3 regions of the Streptomyces sp. V4I23 genome follow, and region 2 is predicted to be linked to each of the others. Evidence: riboswitches for the same ligand, from Rfam matches in the RefSeq annotation. Region 2 holds a riboswitch; each other region holds the start of a gene.
The links. A riboswitch is a leader RNA that binds a small molecule or an ion and turns the genes downstream of it on or off. The one in region 2 is predicted to bind cyclic di-AMP.
Positions count from the first base shown of each region.

Region 1: linked by a shared signal. The riboswitch ahead of QFZ82_RS05130 (LysM peptidoglycan-binding domain-containing protein) and the one ahead of QFZ82_RS16565 (C40 family peptidase) in region 2 are both predicted to bind cyclic di-AMP.
Region 3: linked by a shared signal. The riboswitch ahead of QFZ82_RS33595 (C40 family peptidase) and the one ahead of QFZ82_RS16565 (C40 family peptidase) in region 2 are both predicted to bind cyclic di-AMP.

Region 1 is NZ_JAUSZW010000004.1:620,901-625,854, forward strand. Features, by position in the region: gene QFZ82_RS05120 (hypothetical protein) at 1-682, opposite strand, end outside; gene QFZ82_RS05125 (metallophosphoesterase) at 729-1,220, opposite strand; gene QFZ82_RS05130 (LysM peptidoglycan-binding domain-containing protein) at 1,351-2,136, opposite strand; cyclic di-AMP (ydaO/yuaA leader) riboswitch at 2,141-2,331, opposite strand; gene QFZ82_RS05135 (zinc-dependent alcohol dehydrogenase) at 2,759-3,940, shown strand; gene QFZ82_RS05140 (Fpg/Nei family DNA glycosylase) at 3,996-4,775, opposite strand.
Region 2 is NZ_JAUSZW010000004.1:3,190,859-3,195,812, reverse strand. Features, by position in the region: gene QFZ82_RS16575 (C40 family peptidase) at 1-370, opposite strand, end outside; gene QFZ82_RS16570 (hypothetical protein) at 724-1,077, shown strand; gene QFZ82_RS16565 (C40 family peptidase) at 1,143-2,297, opposite strand; cyclic di-AMP (ydaO/yuaA leader) riboswitch at 2,300-2,463, opposite strand; gene pcrA (DNA helicase PcrA) at 2,704-4,954, shown strand, end outside.
Region 3 is NZ_JAUSZW010000004.1:6,860,075-6,865,028, forward strand. Features, by position in the region: gene QFZ82_RS33575 (8-amino-7-oxononanoate synthase) at 1-665, shown strand, start outside; gene QFZ82_RS33580 (ATP-binding protein) at 882-1,313, shown strand; gene QFZ82_RS33585 (LysR family transcriptional regulator) at 1,327-2,262, opposite strand; gene QFZ82_RS33590 (LysE family translocator) at 2,345-2,977, shown strand; gene QFZ82_RS33595 (C40 family peptidase) at 3,077-3,553, opposite strand; cyclic di-AMP (ydaO/yuaA leader) riboswitch at 3,557-3,755, opposite strand; gene QFZ82_RS33600 (hypothetical protein) at 4,058-4,366, opposite strand; gene QFZ82_RS33605 (ATP-dependent Clp protease proteolytic subunit) at 4,374-4,954, opposite strand, start outside.

The DNA.
Region 1 (4,954 bases), 2.6 Mb from region 2:
AGGCGTCGACGCGCTGGATGCCGTGGTCGACGGTGTTCCAGGCGATGAAGCGCCGGGCGAAGTCGAGGTCGGCCGCGGTGGGTTCGTACGGCTCCAGGTCCCAGCGGCGGGCGGGGTCGGGGGCGTGGAGGGCGTACTGGAAGGTGTCGTCGACGAAGTAGAAGGAGACCTCGTAGAGGAAGTCGACGCGCGGCTGTATCAGCACGTCGCCGCGTACGAGGCCGGGGAGCTGCTCGGCGCCTGCGAAGTGGAGGCCGATGGAGTCGGCGCCGGCCCTGGGCTTGACCGCGTACGCGTCGGAGGCGGGCAGCAGGCCGAGGTCGTCGAGCCGGTCCACCGTGGGGATGACCGGGTACCCGGCCCTGGTGAGGTCCAGCAGGTACTGCTTGCCCGCCATGTCGCCGCGTGCGGTCAGCGGGTTGTAGATCCGGGCGCCGGTCCTTATCGCCTTCTCGCGGAAGGCGTCGTACGCGTCCTGGTAGTGCAGGACGGGCCCGCTGTTGCGCACCACGACGCCGTCGAAGCCGTCCATCAGCGCGGCCGCGTCCGCCGGGTGGGCGAGGGCGAGGTCGAAGTCCTCGCGCAGCCGTGAGGACAGGTGGATGTCCTCGTCGCAGTACCGCCGCCCCTTGGCCGGGTAGGCGAGGTCGGTGACGTACAGCAGGCGGGGCCTGGCGGACACGGGGCGGCTCCTGAGTTCGGTTGACCGCAAAACTACCCGGGTCCGGTCACAGGCGGTGCAGCAGGACCTCGGTCAGCACGCCGTCCGCCGCCCGCGCGGTCATGTACGTGTGGTGGGGCTGTCGCCTGCGGTCGGTCGGGGAGCCGGGGTTGAGGAGCCGCAGGCCGCCGGGGGCCGTGGTGTCCCACGGGATGTGGCTGTGGCCGAAGACCAGCACGTCGAGGTCCGGGAACCTCTCGGCGCAGCGCCGCTCGCGCCCGGCGGCGGGGCCCGTCTCGTGCACCACGCCGAACCGGAGACCGCCGAGCTCCGCGCGGGCCACCTCCGGGAGCCGGGCGCGCAACGCTTCGCCGTCGTTGTTGCCGTACACGGCGAGGAGGCGGGCGGAGCGGTCCTCAAGGAGGTCGAGGGTCGCGGTGTCGACCCAGTCGCCGGCGTGGATCACCACGTCGGCCTCCTCGACACGGGCCATCACCTCGTCGGGCAGGCGGCGGGCGCGGCGGGGCACATGAGTGTCGGAGATCAGCAGCAGTCGCATGCCTCCAACCTTCCCGCTGCCGGCGCCGGGCGGGCACACGGCCGCGCCGGGCGCCGCACTGACGTGATGTCAGAACAGGCGCCCGGCGCGATTCCGTCTGCAATCGAAGCCGCGAATTGCGGGGCTACGGTCAGTACGGGCCGTTCACGTTGTCGATGGAGCCGTACCTGGCGGCGGCGTAGTTGCACGCGGCGGTGATGTTCGCGACCGGGTCGTAGCTGTCGAACGGCGTGCCGGGCACGTGGTAGGCCCGGAACGTGGGGTCGATCACCTGGAGAAGGCCCTTGGAGGGCGTTCCGTTCACCGCGTTGATGTCCCAGTTGTTGATCGCCCGCGGATTTCCGGAGGACTCGCGCATGATGTTCCGGTGGATTCCCTCGTAAGTTCCGGGAATTCCGTGCTTGGCCATGATGTCGAGCGATTCCTTGATCCAGCCGTCGAGATCGTTGGAATACGTCTTGGCCTTGGCGGGCTTCGCGGCCGGGGCCTTCTTCGCCGCCAGGGCGGTGCGGGCCTCGGAGCGGTCGGCGCGGCCGGCGTCGGCGGCGCGGTCCGCAGGCTTGGCCTTGGCGCCGATGGTCAGCTTCAGGCCGGGGCGGATCAGCGCCGGGTCGGCGCCGATGTTCCGGCGGTTGTCGTTGTAGAGCTTCTTCCAGCCGCCGCTGACGGAGTGCTCCTCGGCGATCTTCGACAGGGAGTCGCCCGCGACGACGGTGTACGTCACGGGGGCCTTCTTCGCCGCGGCGGGCGCCGTGACGGCGGTCTTCGCGGTCGCGGCCTGGGCCGGCTGCGCGGCGGCGGTGGTCGCGCCGAACAGCGGCAGGGCGAGCGCGGCGCCGCCCGTGCCCGCGGCGACGAAGCCGCGGATGAGTCGGCCGGACTTCGGACGGCGGTGGTGCTTACCCTTTGCAGGCATGACGCATTCCTCTCCGTCGCCTGCGAGGTGAGCTGTCGGGTTCGGGCTGGAGATGCCCGGTCGCATGGTCGGTGCGACTTCACCCCGAGCCGTTCCGGTTTCCGGATCGGCGGCTTACCTGGGTCCCCCGCTCCTGCCGAACGTGAGTGCGTGGTCGGATTCCCGGACGGCGGCAGGATTCGGCGGTCCATCCGGATTGCGGTGACCGTAAGCGAGAGCAGCCCGGCGGAACAAGCCCTGAATTCACAACCGCAATGCGAGACCGGAGAAAAGAGACGGAAATGACCTTCCTCATTTTCTGTCGGGAACTCAACTTTCCTTCCACGCAAGGCGTCTGCGACGCCTGCCCGACATCCCGGGCATTCCGTCACGTGACCGACGTCACGAAACAGGCAACAAGGAAAAGCAGTCGCACACTTCATACGCAAACGGACATACCGGCAATGAAAGAGAAACGCCCCATACCGGAAAGTCCGACGCTCTATTGAGTGCCAATAGTCCGTTTTCTTCTGTATGTAATGGCATCGCCCGCTTCGGGTACTCGGGCGTGGTGGCCGGACGCGCGGCGCCGCCCGTACGACGGCCGCAGGCCGCCCACCGGAGAGCAACGCGGGAGGACACGATGCGCGCACTGACATGGCAGGGCCGGCGGGACGTCCGGATCGAGACCGTCCCCGATCCCCGCATCACCGAGCCGAAGGATGTGATCGTCCGGGTGACGTCCACCGGCATCTGCGGTTCGGATCTTCACCTCTACGAGGTCCTGGGCCCGTACCTCGATCCCGGCGACATCCTCGGCCACGAGCCCATGGGCGTCGTGGAGGAGACCGGTCCCGAGGTGACGGCCCTCTCGGCCGGCGACCGCGTCGTCGTGCCGTTCAACGTCTCGTGCGGTGAGTGCTTCATGTGCGCCCAGGGCCTCCACTCGCAGTGCGAGACGACCCAGGTGCGGGACCGCGGCATGGGCGCGTCGCTGTTCGGCTACACGAAGCTGTACGGGCAGGTGCCCGGCGGGCAGGCCGAGTACCTGCGGGTGCCCTTCGGCGACACACTGCCGGTCAAGGTGCCCGAGGGGCCGCCGGACGAGCGTTTCGTCTACCTCTCGGACGTGCTGCCGACGGCGTGGCAGGCCGTGGAGTACGCGGACGTACCGCCCGGCGGGTCGCTGACCGTGCTCGGCCTCGGACCGATCGGCGACATGGCCTGCCGCGTGGCCCTGCACCGGGGCGCCGGACTCGTCATCGGCGTCGACCTCGTCCCCGAGCGTCTCGACCGGGCCGAGGCGCGTGGGGTGACGGTCCTCGACCTGCGCGAGCACGACGAGGTCGCCGACGCGGTCCGCGACCTGACGGACGGCCGCGGCTCGGACGCGGTCATCGACGCCGTGGGGATGGAGGCCCACGGCGCACCGGTCGCCAAGGCGGGGCAGTGGGCGACCGGTCTGCTGCCCGGACGCGTGGCCCGGCGCGTCATGGAGCATGTCGGCGTGGACCGGCTGGAGGCGTTCTACACGGCCATCGACGCGGTACGGCGCGGTGGCACGATCTCCCTGGTCGGGGTCTACGGCGGCATGGCGGATCCCGTGCCGATGCTCACCCTGTTCGACAAGCAGATCCAGCTCCGTATGGGGCAGGCCAATGTCCGGCGCTGGGTGGACGACATCCTTCCGCTGCTGACGGACGCCGATCCGCTCGGCGTCGAGGGCTTCGCCACGCACACGTTGCCGCTGGAGAAGGGCCCCGAGGCGTACGCGACGTTCCAGGCCAAGGCCGACGGCATGGTCAAGGCCCTGCTGAAGCCCTAGCGAGGCCGAAGCCCTGGCGACCCGGGCTCCGCGCGGCCGGGTCGCGCCGGGCGGCTCAGCTCTGGCAGGCGGGGCACCACACGGAGCGGCGGCCGCCCGTGCGGCCCGAGCGCAGCGGCCCACGACAGCGCGGGCACACCGGGTCGCGGTCGTCCCGCCGTCCGGTGAGCCAGGTCCGCCGGGGCGGCACGCGCGCGGCCGGGACCGCGGACCGCAGGACCCGGCCCATCGCGGCGTGGACGCGGCGCAGTTCGGCCTCGTCCACATCACGCGCGGGGCGGCCGGGCGCCACCCCGGCGCGCCAGAGGATCTCGTCGCTGAGGAGGTTGCCGAGCCCGGCGAGCACCGACTGGTCCATCAGCACGTTCTTGACGGCGCCCCGCCGCCCGGCGACACGCTCGAGGAACGTGTCCCGGGGCAGGCCGAGAGCGTCGGGCCCCAGGTCGCCGAGGACGTGTCCCACGGCCTCGTCGCTGCCGGCCAGGTGGACGCCCTGGAGCTTGCGTTGGTCGCGGTAGTGCAGCCTGCGGTCGTCGTCGAGCGTGAGCACGATCCGGTCGTGGTCCGCCACGGGGTCGTCGGGCGCTGCTGCCAGCAGCAGCCCCGTCATCCCGAAGTGCCAGACGACGCGGGGTCCGTCGGTGGGTGCGACGAGCCATTTGCCGTGCCTCCAGGGCTCCCCCAGCCGCTGCCCCTCCAGTTCCTTCCGCAGCCGCCGCACGGTCACCCCGCGCAGCACGCCCGGGTCGCGCACGTCGACCCTCCGGATCCGCCGGCCCGTGCCGCAGGAGCGCAGCACCTCGCGGAACCCTTCGACATCCGGCAGCTCGGGCATGTCCTTCTCCCTCATCGGCCGCCCCCTGGACGACGCGCCCCGCGGCATGCGGCGCGACCCCTGCCGGGTACCCGCCGCATGGCCGCCCTCCCAGCGGAGGGCCCGCGGGCCGGGGCGCATCCGGGGTGAACCGGCCACCGCCACGCTCCCCCGCGTCCGTAAACGGGTCTCCCGCGGCC
Region 2 (4,954 bases):
TCAGCGCGAGCTGCAGGCCGGGATCGATGCCGCCGGAACGGTACTGCGCGGTGGCGACGGAACCGAGTGCGTTGCGGGAGGCGTTGAGCCGCTCCGTGCGGCGGGCGGCCTCGTCGCGCAGCTCGTCGAGCGCTCCGCGGGCCTGCGCCGTCAGCTCCTTGGCGCCGTTGTACTTCTCGGTCGCCTCCCCGGCCTCCTGGTACAGCCGGTCGACGCGGGCCTTGAGCTGGGCGGGCGTGAGACGGGGCTCGGCGTGCGCCGAGCCGTCGAGCGCGGTCGTGGTCGCCGCGCCTGCGAGCGCGAGGGTGGCTGCGGTGCGGGCGGCCGGCCCGGTGAGCGGATGCTGCCTCGGTTTCCGGTGCGCTGCCACGGGGCGTACACGTCCTTCCTGCGTACCTGCGTACCTGCGTACCTGCGTACCTGCGGTCCGGCGGCGTACCGCACGGGGGAGCGGTACGCCGCCGGATCTTTCGGCGGGGGTGGCCGAGCCGTCCGGCTGCACGACGGCGGTGGGGAGCCGGCCACCTGGGCGCTGACGCTAAACCGGGCGGTCCCGGGACGGAGAGGTGACGACGGGAAGTGCCCGAACCTGGACGGCGATGTCCGCTTTCTGTGCGCCGGACGCCGGTGCCCGGCCGCATTGCGGCGCAGGGCCGACCGAACGCCGCGATCGGGCTCCCCCGGCCGCCGGACGGTGGTACGGCGCCGATTAGGCTCCGCCCCATGGACGTACTCATCAATGTCTTCGTCGCGCTGCACATCATCGGCATCGCCTCCCTGCTGGGCGGCTTCCTGACCCAGATGAAGGCGATGGGCGCGGGCACGGCCCGCTTCAACCCGGTGATGCTGCACGGTGCGCTGACGATGCTGATCACAGGCGTCGCGCTGGTGGGCCTCAACCAGGCCGACGACCAGACGGTGAACAACCTCAAGATCGCCATCAAGCTGGCGGTCCTGGTGGTGATCCTCGGCCTGGTCTACGTCAAGCGGGACGAGGAGCGGGTCGACAAGGCGCTCTTCGGCGCCGTCGGCGGTCTGACGGTCGCGAACGTCTTCATCGCGACGCTCTGGACCTGACCGACCCCCGGCACACGCGTGCCCGGACGGCGGGACCGTCCGGGCACGCGGGGTGAGCGACCGGGTCAGACCGGGCGGACGCTGCCGTAGATCGGCATGTAGTAGATGGACTCCTCGCGGACGTTCTCGCCCGGCTTCGGCGCGTGGATCATCTTGCCGTCGCCGATGTAGATGCCGACGTGGCTGATGTCGTCGTAGAAGAAGACGAGATCGCCGGGGAGCAGGTCCGCCGTCGCCACGCGCTGCCCCACCTCCACCTGGTCCCAGGTGGTGCGCGGCAGATCGACGCCCGCCGCCTTCCAGGCCGCCTGGGTGAGCCCCGAGCAGTCGTACGAGGACGGGCCCGTCGCCCCCCACACGTACGGCTTGCCGATCTGGGCGCGGGCGAAGGCGAGGACTTCGTCGGCCCTGGTCGCGTAAGCGTCGTCGCCGGTCCCGGTTCCCGTCTCCAGGGGCGGCTGGTCGCTCTCCTGGCGCTGCCGCTCCGCCTCGGCCTCGGCGCGGGCTCTGGCCTCCGCCTCGGCCTTCGCCTTCGCCTCCGCTCTGCGCCGCGCCTCCGCCTCCTTCTCGCGCTCGATCGCCGCCAGCCGGGCCTTCTCCTCGGCGGTCAGCTTCGACAGCAGGGTGCGCGCCTCGGCCAGCTTCGTCTGGACCTTCTCCTTGCTGATGCGCAGGGCCTGCTGGGAGTCGGTCAGCGACTCCAGCCGCTTCGTCGCCTCCGCCCGCTGCTTCGCGGCGGCCGCGCGCCGGGTCTCGTAGTCGGTGACGGCGGTCCGCTGCTGGTCGGTCATCCGGTCCATCAGCTGCGTCTGGTCGAAGTACGCCTGGGGGCTGTCCGCGAACAGCAGCGCCGCGGTCGGGGTGACCGCGCCGGTGCGGTACTGCGCCGCGGCATAGGCGCCGAGGGCGCGACGCGACTCGTTGAGCTTCTCCGCGCGCGTGGCCGCCTCCTCGAACAGGGTGTCGACCTCGCGCCGCTTCTCGGCGGTGGCCTCCTTCGCCTTGTTGTACTCCTGGGTCGCGCTGCCCGCCTGCCGGTAGAGGTCGTCGACCTTCTTCTGCACCTCTTCGACGGAGGGCTTGGGGTCGCTGGGCGCGGCGGTGGCGCTCTGTGTCGACAGGAGGGCGGCGCCGGCGAGGGCGGCCGTCGTGAACCCGACGGCGTGGGAGGGTTTCGTGCTGCGGCTGCGGATCCTGCGATGCGACGCCAAGGCCGGCATCTCCTTCTTCCGTGGACCGCCTACCGGGTTAGCTGTCGGGTTCGGGCAGAACGGAAGATGCCCTACGGACCGTGGACAGGCGGTCCGATTCACCCCGGTTGTGCATAGTTCGGGTCCCCGGTTCCGAACTGCCTCCGGGGCAGCCCGAATTCGGCGGAGTCGACCCGTTCGGCGCGGTTCGCCGGGAGGGGTGCGGGCCGTCTGGTCGAGCACGCTAGCCAACTCGTGTGCGGGCTGTGAAGGTTGATGTTCGATATGTCCGATACATTTTCGTGACCTCTTTCGGTGCCGGCCGCATATCCGGCACCGGCGTGGCGCGCCGGGCAGGGCCGGTCACGGAATGTGACCTGCCCCGTATGGGCATGCGGGCCCGGTTGTCGGTCCGGCCGCCTAGACTCGATAAGCGATGAGCAGCCTCTTTGACGACAGCTTCCTGGCGGATCTCCAGCCCCACGGCGAGGAGCCTCCTCCGCCCCCCGAGGAGTCGGCTCCGGAACCGATCCCGGACGACCTCTTCCAGGGCGCCTACGACGTGCCGCCGGCCCGCGACGGGTACTACCGCGACGGCGCCCCCCGGCCTGCCGTCGACGCGGCCGCCCTGCTCGAGGGGCTGAACGAGCAGCAGCGCGCCGCCGTCGTCCACACCGGCTCCCCGCTGCTCATCGTCGCCGGGGCCGGTTCCGGCAAGACGCGCGTGCTCACCCACCGCATCGCCCACCTCCTGGCCACCCGGCACGTGCACCCCGGCCAGATACTGGCGATCACCTTCACCAACAAGGCCGCCGGCGAGATGAAGGAGCGCGTCGAGCACCTGGTCGGCCCGCGTGCCCATGCCATGTGGGTCATGACCTTCCACAGCGCCTGCGTCCGCATCCTGCGCCGCGAGTCGAAGAAGCTGGGCTTCACGTCGTCGTTCTCGATCTACGACGCCGCCGACTCCAAGCGCCTGATGTCGCTGGTCTGCCGCGACCTGGAGCTGGACCCGAAGAAGTTCCCGCCGAAGTCCTTCAGTGCCAAGATCTCCAACCTGAAGAACGAGCTGATCGACGAGGAGACCTTCGCCGACCAGGCGCAGGACGGCTTCGAGAAGACGCTCGCCGAGGCGTACCGGATGTACCAGGCCCGGCTGCGCGAGGCCAACGCCCTGGACTTCGACGACATCATCATGACCACAGTCCACCTGCTCCAGGCGTTCCCCGACGTCGCCGAGCACTACCGGCGCCGCTTCCGGCACGTCCTCGTCGACGAGTACCAGGACACCAACCACGCCCAGTACACGCTCGTGCGCGAGCTGGTGGGCGAGGGGTACGAGGACCTGGAGCCCGCCGAGCTGTGCGTCGTCGGTGACGCCGACCAGTCGATCTACGCCTTCCGCGGCGCGACCATCCGCAACATCCTCCAGTTCGAGGAGGACTACCCGGACGCGACCACGATCCTCCTGGAGCAGAACTACCGCTCCACCCAGACGATCCTGTCCGCCGCCAACGCGGTCATCGAGCGCAACGAGTCCCGCCGCCCGAAGAACCTGTGGACGAACGCGGGCGCGGGTGCCCGGATCACCGGCTATGTCGCGGACACCGAGCACGACGAGGCCCAGTTCGTCGCCGACGAGATCGACCGGCTCACCGACGCGGGCGAGGCGAAGGCCGGCGACGTCGCCGTCTTCTACCGGACGAACGCCCAGTCCCGTGTCTTCGAGGAGATCTTCATCCGCGTCGGCCTGCCCTACAAGGTCGTCGGCGGCGTGCGCTTCTACGAGCGCAAGGAGGTCAGGGACGTCCTCGCCTACCTGCGCGTCCTCGCCAACCCCGAGGACAACGTCCCGCTGCGCCGCATCCTCAACGTGCCCAAGCGCGGCATCGGCGAGCGCGCCGAGGCGATGATCGACGCCCTCGCGCTCCGCGAGAAGATCACCTTCCCGCAGGCGCTCCGCCGCGTCGACGAGGCGTACGGCATGGCGGCCCGCTCCGCGAACGCCGTCAAGCGGTTCAACGTGCTGATGGAGGAGCTGCGCACCATCGCCGAGTCCGGCGCCGGACCGGCCACCGTGCTCGAAGCCGTCCTGGAGCGCACGGGGTACCTCGCCGAACTGCAGGCGTCCACCGACCCGCAGGACGAGACGCGCATCGAGAACCTTCAGGAACTGGCCGCCGTGGCCCTGGAGTTCGAGCAGGACCGCGGTGAGGAGGAGGGTGCGGGCACGCTCGCCGAGTTCCTGGAGCAGGTCGCGCTCGTCGCCGACTCCGACCAGATCCCCGACGAGGACGAGGAGGGTACGGGTGTCATCACGCTGATGACCCTGCACACCGCCAAGGGCCTCGAGTTCCCCGTGGTCTTCCTGACCGGCATGGAGGACGGCGTCTTCCCGCACATGCGGGCGCTGGGCCAGACCAAGGAGCTGGAGGAGGAGCGGCGCCTGGCGTACGTCGGCATCACCCGCGCCCGCGAGCGCCTGTACCTGACGCGCTCCTCGATGCGCAGCGCCTGGGGCCAGCCCTCGTACAACCCGCCGTCGCGCTTCCTGGAGGAGATCCCCGGCGCGCATGTGGAGTGGAAGCGCACCGGCCCGATGGCCGCGCCGGCCGGACCGACGTCGGGCATCACGTCGTCGCTGTCGTCGTCGCGTGCACGCGGCGGCGCGTCCGGTTTCGCCACGC
Region 3 (4,954 bases), 3.7 Mb from region 2:
GCCGCGCCCTCGTCGTCACCGACTCGGTGTTCTCCGTCGACGGCGACGCCGCGCCGCTGCCCGCCTTCGCGGCAGCCTGTCGCGAACACGGCGCGGCCCTGCTCGTCGACGACGCCCACGGCCTCGGCGTCCTCGGCGACGGCGGCCGGGGCGCGCTCGACGCCGCCGGACTGGCCGGCGCGACCGGAGTCGTCGCCACCCTCACCCTCTCCAAGTCCCTCGGCAGCCAGGGCGGCGCGGTCCTCGGCCCGGCGCGGGTGATCGCGCACCTGGTCAACACGGCCAGGACCTTCATCTTCGACACCGGACTCGCACCGGCCGCGGCGGGCGGCGCGCTCGCCGCCGTCGGGGTGCTGCGCCGCGAACCGGAGCTCGCCGGCCGGGCGCGGGAGGTAGCGGCCGTGCTGCACCGGCGGCTCACGGACGCGGGACTGACCGCCGCGCGGCCGGACGCGGCCGTCGTGTCCGTGCAGGCGCCCTCCCCGGAGGCGGCGCTGCGCTGGGCGGCGGACTGCCGGACGGCAGGTCTGGTCGTGGGCTGCTTCCGGCCCCCGTCGGTGCCGGACGGCATCTCGCGCATCCGGCTCACCGCCCGCGCCGATCTGACCGCCCGGCAGGTCGACACGGCCGTCGCGACGATCATCGCCTCCGCGCCGCGGGGCTGAGAACAGCCGGTCCGGAGCGTGCGGTCCGTCCCCAAATACGGTCTCTCGTCGCAGACTTCACCGCTTTGAGCGACAGATATGCACGTATCTTGGTGGATTGCCGCACCGGCCTGACGACAAGTGGCAGTCTGACGCCGAAGCGCAATCCGTGGCCGTCCTCGCGTGTCATCCGCTACGAGTCGGAGCCCGGCCCGGTGGGAAAGGGACAGCGTCGCCATGGCAGACCGTCAAGAAGCATCCGTCACTCTGCCCAGCGATCCGGCATCGGTCTCCGCCGCCCGGAGATATGTCACCGATGTCGTCTGCGGATGGGGTCTGCCGGACGGCACCGACGCCGTCGACACCCTGCGGCTGATCGTCTCCGAACTGGCGACCAACGCAGTGCAGCACACCTTCGGCCAGTCGCCCACCTTCACCGTCGACGTGCGCCTCGAACGGGACGAGCGACTGTGCATCGGCGTCACCGACAGCCACCCGCGCTGGCCGCGCCGGCTGCCCGCCGCCGTCCGACAGGACAACGGCCGGGGGATGGTCATCATCCGCAGTCTCACCGCGCAGTACGGCGGGCGGCTCTCCGTGACACCCACCGAGGAGGGCGGCAAGACCGTGTGGATCGCCCTGCCGTGGACCGTACCCGTGAAGGGCTGATCCGCGCCCGGGTTCACCACACCCTGGCCGCAGTGCCCTGTTGACCCGCCCGTCCGAACGAGCTCCGCAGGAGAGCCCGCAGCGACTGCGCCGCCGGCCCCGACTCCTCTCCCCGGTGCGCCACAGAGATCGTGCGGCGGAAGGCCGCCGGCTCCAACTGCCGTACCTGCAGCGGCGTGGCGGACATCGCCGCCACCATCTCCGGCACCACCGCCACCCCTATCCCCGCGGTCACCAGGGCGCACACCAGCGCGTAACCGGGCGACTCGCACACCACGGCCGGCGTCGCCCCCGCCTCGGCCAGCGCACCCTCCACTCCCTTGCGCGGCGGATGCGCCGGAGCGCTGCTGATCAGCGGCTGCCCGGCGAGTGCGCTCACCGGCAGCCGCCCCGATCCGCCCGCCAGGGCGTGCCCGGGAGCGGTGATGAGCACCAGCTCCTCGACCAGCAGCGTTTCCACGACCACCCCCGGCGGGGGCGGCGCCGGATCGGCGGGCTCGTAGGCATGCGTCAGCGCGAGATCCATGGCGCCGCGCGCCACTGCCGTGACCCCATCCGGGGGTTCGTACTCGGCGACGGTCAGGTCCACATCCGGATGGGCGCGCCGGAAGGCGCTCAGCACCGGGGGCAGCAGGTGGATGCCGACCGTGGTGAAGGTGGCCACCCGCAGCCGGCCGCCCGCGAGCCCCGACAGCCGGGCCAGCTCGTGCCGCGCCCGGTCCATCTCGTCCAGCACCCGGCGCGCCCGCTCCGCGAGCAGCTCACCCGCGGCCGTGAGCCGCGCCCCGCGGTGGTGGCGCACGAGCAGAGGCGCTCCGGCCTCGCGCTCCAGCTTGGCCAGCTGCTGGGAGAGCGCCGGGGCGGTGTAACCCAGGCGGGCCGCGGCGCGGGTGATGGAACCGGCCTCCGCGACAGCGACCAGGGCGGCCAGCCGGGTCGGGTCGTACATCGCACCCCTTAAGCATTGCTTTTGGCTGACCCAGGATATTCCCCATACACGCTGAAGGCACTGAGACGGCAGGCTGGAGGGCATGGACGCACACCTGATCGCTTTCACCGGTGTCGCCGCGGGCATGGTCGCCATGCCGGGTGCCGACTTCACCGTGGTGGTACGCAGTGCGCTCGCCTCGCGCCGCGCGGGCGTCGCCTGCGCGGTCGGTGTGGCGGGCGGGCTGCTGGTGCACACCGCGCTGGCCGTGGCGGGACTCGCCGCGGTGCTGGTGGCGGTGCCCGTGCTCTACCGGACGCTGCAGATCGCCGGCGGGATCTACGTGCTGTGGCTGGGCCTGCGCGCTGTGCGCTCCGCGCTGCGCCCGCTCGAAGGGCCCGCCGCCCCCGACGGCGCCGCGCCCTCCCACGGCGTCGGGCGCGGCCTGCGGCAGGGCTTCCTCACCAACGTCCTCAACCCGAAGGCGCCGGTGCTGTTCCTGAGCCTGCTGCCGCAGTTCGTGCCCGACGGCGCGGCGGTGCTGCCGCGCACCCTGCTGCTGGCCGCGATCGTCGTCCTCCTGGCGCTGATCTGGTTCCCGGCGGTGGCCCTCCTGGTGGACCGGCTGGGCCGGTGGCTGCGCAGGCCGCGCACCACGCGTGCCGTGGAAGGAGTCACGGGCGGCGCGCTCACCACGCTCGGCGCGACCCTGCTGGTCCAGCCGCTGGCACACTGACCGGCACCGGTCCGTCGCACCATGGTGGGTGCGGACGATTCTCAGGCGCGGGGCCGCCGCCGGGGAGCCGGAAAGGCGGGGCAGCCGGAAGGCGGGCCGTCAGCGCACCCGGCCGTACGAGACGCCCCTGGTCCAGATCTTGGCCAGCCGCACGACGTCGCCCGTCTTCGGCGAATGCCAGATCCGCCCTCGGCCGGCGTAGATGCCCACGTGGTAGACGTAGCCGCCGGAATGGAAGAAGACCAGGTCACCGCGTTTTCGTTGGGAGGCGGAGACATGGCGCGTACGGTTGTACTGCTGCTGAGCGGTGCGCGGCAGCTTCTTGCCGGCCTTCTTGTACGAGTACTGCGTCAGCCCGGAACAGTCGAAGCGGTGCGGGCCTACGGCGCCGAATCTGTACGGCGACCCCTTCTTCGATGCCGCGACCTTGAGTGCCTTGCTCGCGTAGCTGGTGATCGCGTGGGCCTCGGGGGCGGTGCCGGGAGCGAGGAGCGTGCCGCCGACGGCGGCGATGGTCAGTGCCGATACGGCGCCCGCACGTGTGAGCAGGAACGGGACATGCATCTGCGCAGTCATGCGCAACCCTTCGTCAGCCGCCTGTGAAGGGTGACCTGTCGGGTTCGGACTGGCGAAGACGCCCGGCCGCCGAAGCGGCTTCACCCCAAGGGGCCTACCGGGATCACCGGTCACCCCGTGCTGCTCGGGTCCTCCACTCCTGCCGATGCACTTCTGTCGACCAGTCGTCCGGTGCGGCGGCAGGATTCAGCGTCCGCCCGGACCGCCCCGTCAAGGTGGCGGGGGCTTGTCGTCCCAGCGATCGTCACTCATGGATGTCCGATTTCCGAGTTGAAACGGCTTTTGTGAAGCCAATCACGACTGATCTGTTCGGGTGGACAGGGATGTTGGCGGTCGCCTCGCCTGACGCGGAATCATGGTCGTACCAGCGCGGAAGCCGTTCGACTCCGCCAAATCGGTGGTGTGCGTGGCGCAACTCCTGCGGCACGGAACAACGTCGCCGAAACTCCACCGAACGGGGTACGAAAGCCGCGGCCCCCTTGGCGGAAAGCAGCGGATCGACCGTCAACTCGTCGAAACCGGGGGCATGGTCACCCGGTTCGCTCTGCGTTCCCCGTCGAGAATCCGCAGCGCCTCGGCGAGCGTGTCCGCGTAGACCTCGTTCTCCCCGCGCAGGTGCATCAGCGTCAGGGCGTCCTTCAGGGCGGTCGCCCGCCCGACCAGTGCCTGAGCGGCGCGCAGCGCGCCGTAGGTGTGGGTGACCCGGGACGGATTGATCCGCCCCAGCAGATCGACCACTTCGAGATACCTGTCGATCAACTCCGCCTCCGCGCGGGTCAGCCCGGGAAGCGGTGGCAGCTCCGGGAGCAGCATCCCTCGCTCACCTCGCCCCGGCCGGCGAGGCTTTGCGGCTCCCGATGACGTGGTCCACCAGGCCGTATCCCTTCGCTGCCTCGGCGTCGAAGATCCTGTCCCGCTCCAGATCGGCCGCGATGCGCTCGGCGCCCTGTCCGGTGTGGCGTACGAGCATGGCCGCCAGCTGCTCCCGCAGGCGCAGCAACTCGGCGGCGTGGATCTCAAGATCGGACGGCTGGCCGCGCAACGGCTCCTCCACGGCGGGCTGCTGGACGACGACACGTGCGCCGGGCAGCGCCGACCGCTTGCCCGGGGTGCCCGCGGCGAGCAGCAAGGCGGCTGTCGAAGCGGCCTGGCCCAGGCAGGTGGTGGCGATGTCGCAGGTGATGATCTGCAGGGTGTCGTAGATCGCGGTCATGGCGCTGATGGAGCCGCCGGGGGAGTTGATGTACAGGCAGATGTCCTGATCGGGGGCCGCGTACTCGAGGTGCAGCAGCTGGGCGACGACGTCGTTCGCGGCGGTGTCGTCGACGGCGGTACCGAGAAAGACGATCCGCTCGTCGAGCAGCTTCGAGTACGGGTCGAGGGTGCGGGTGCCCGAGCTGG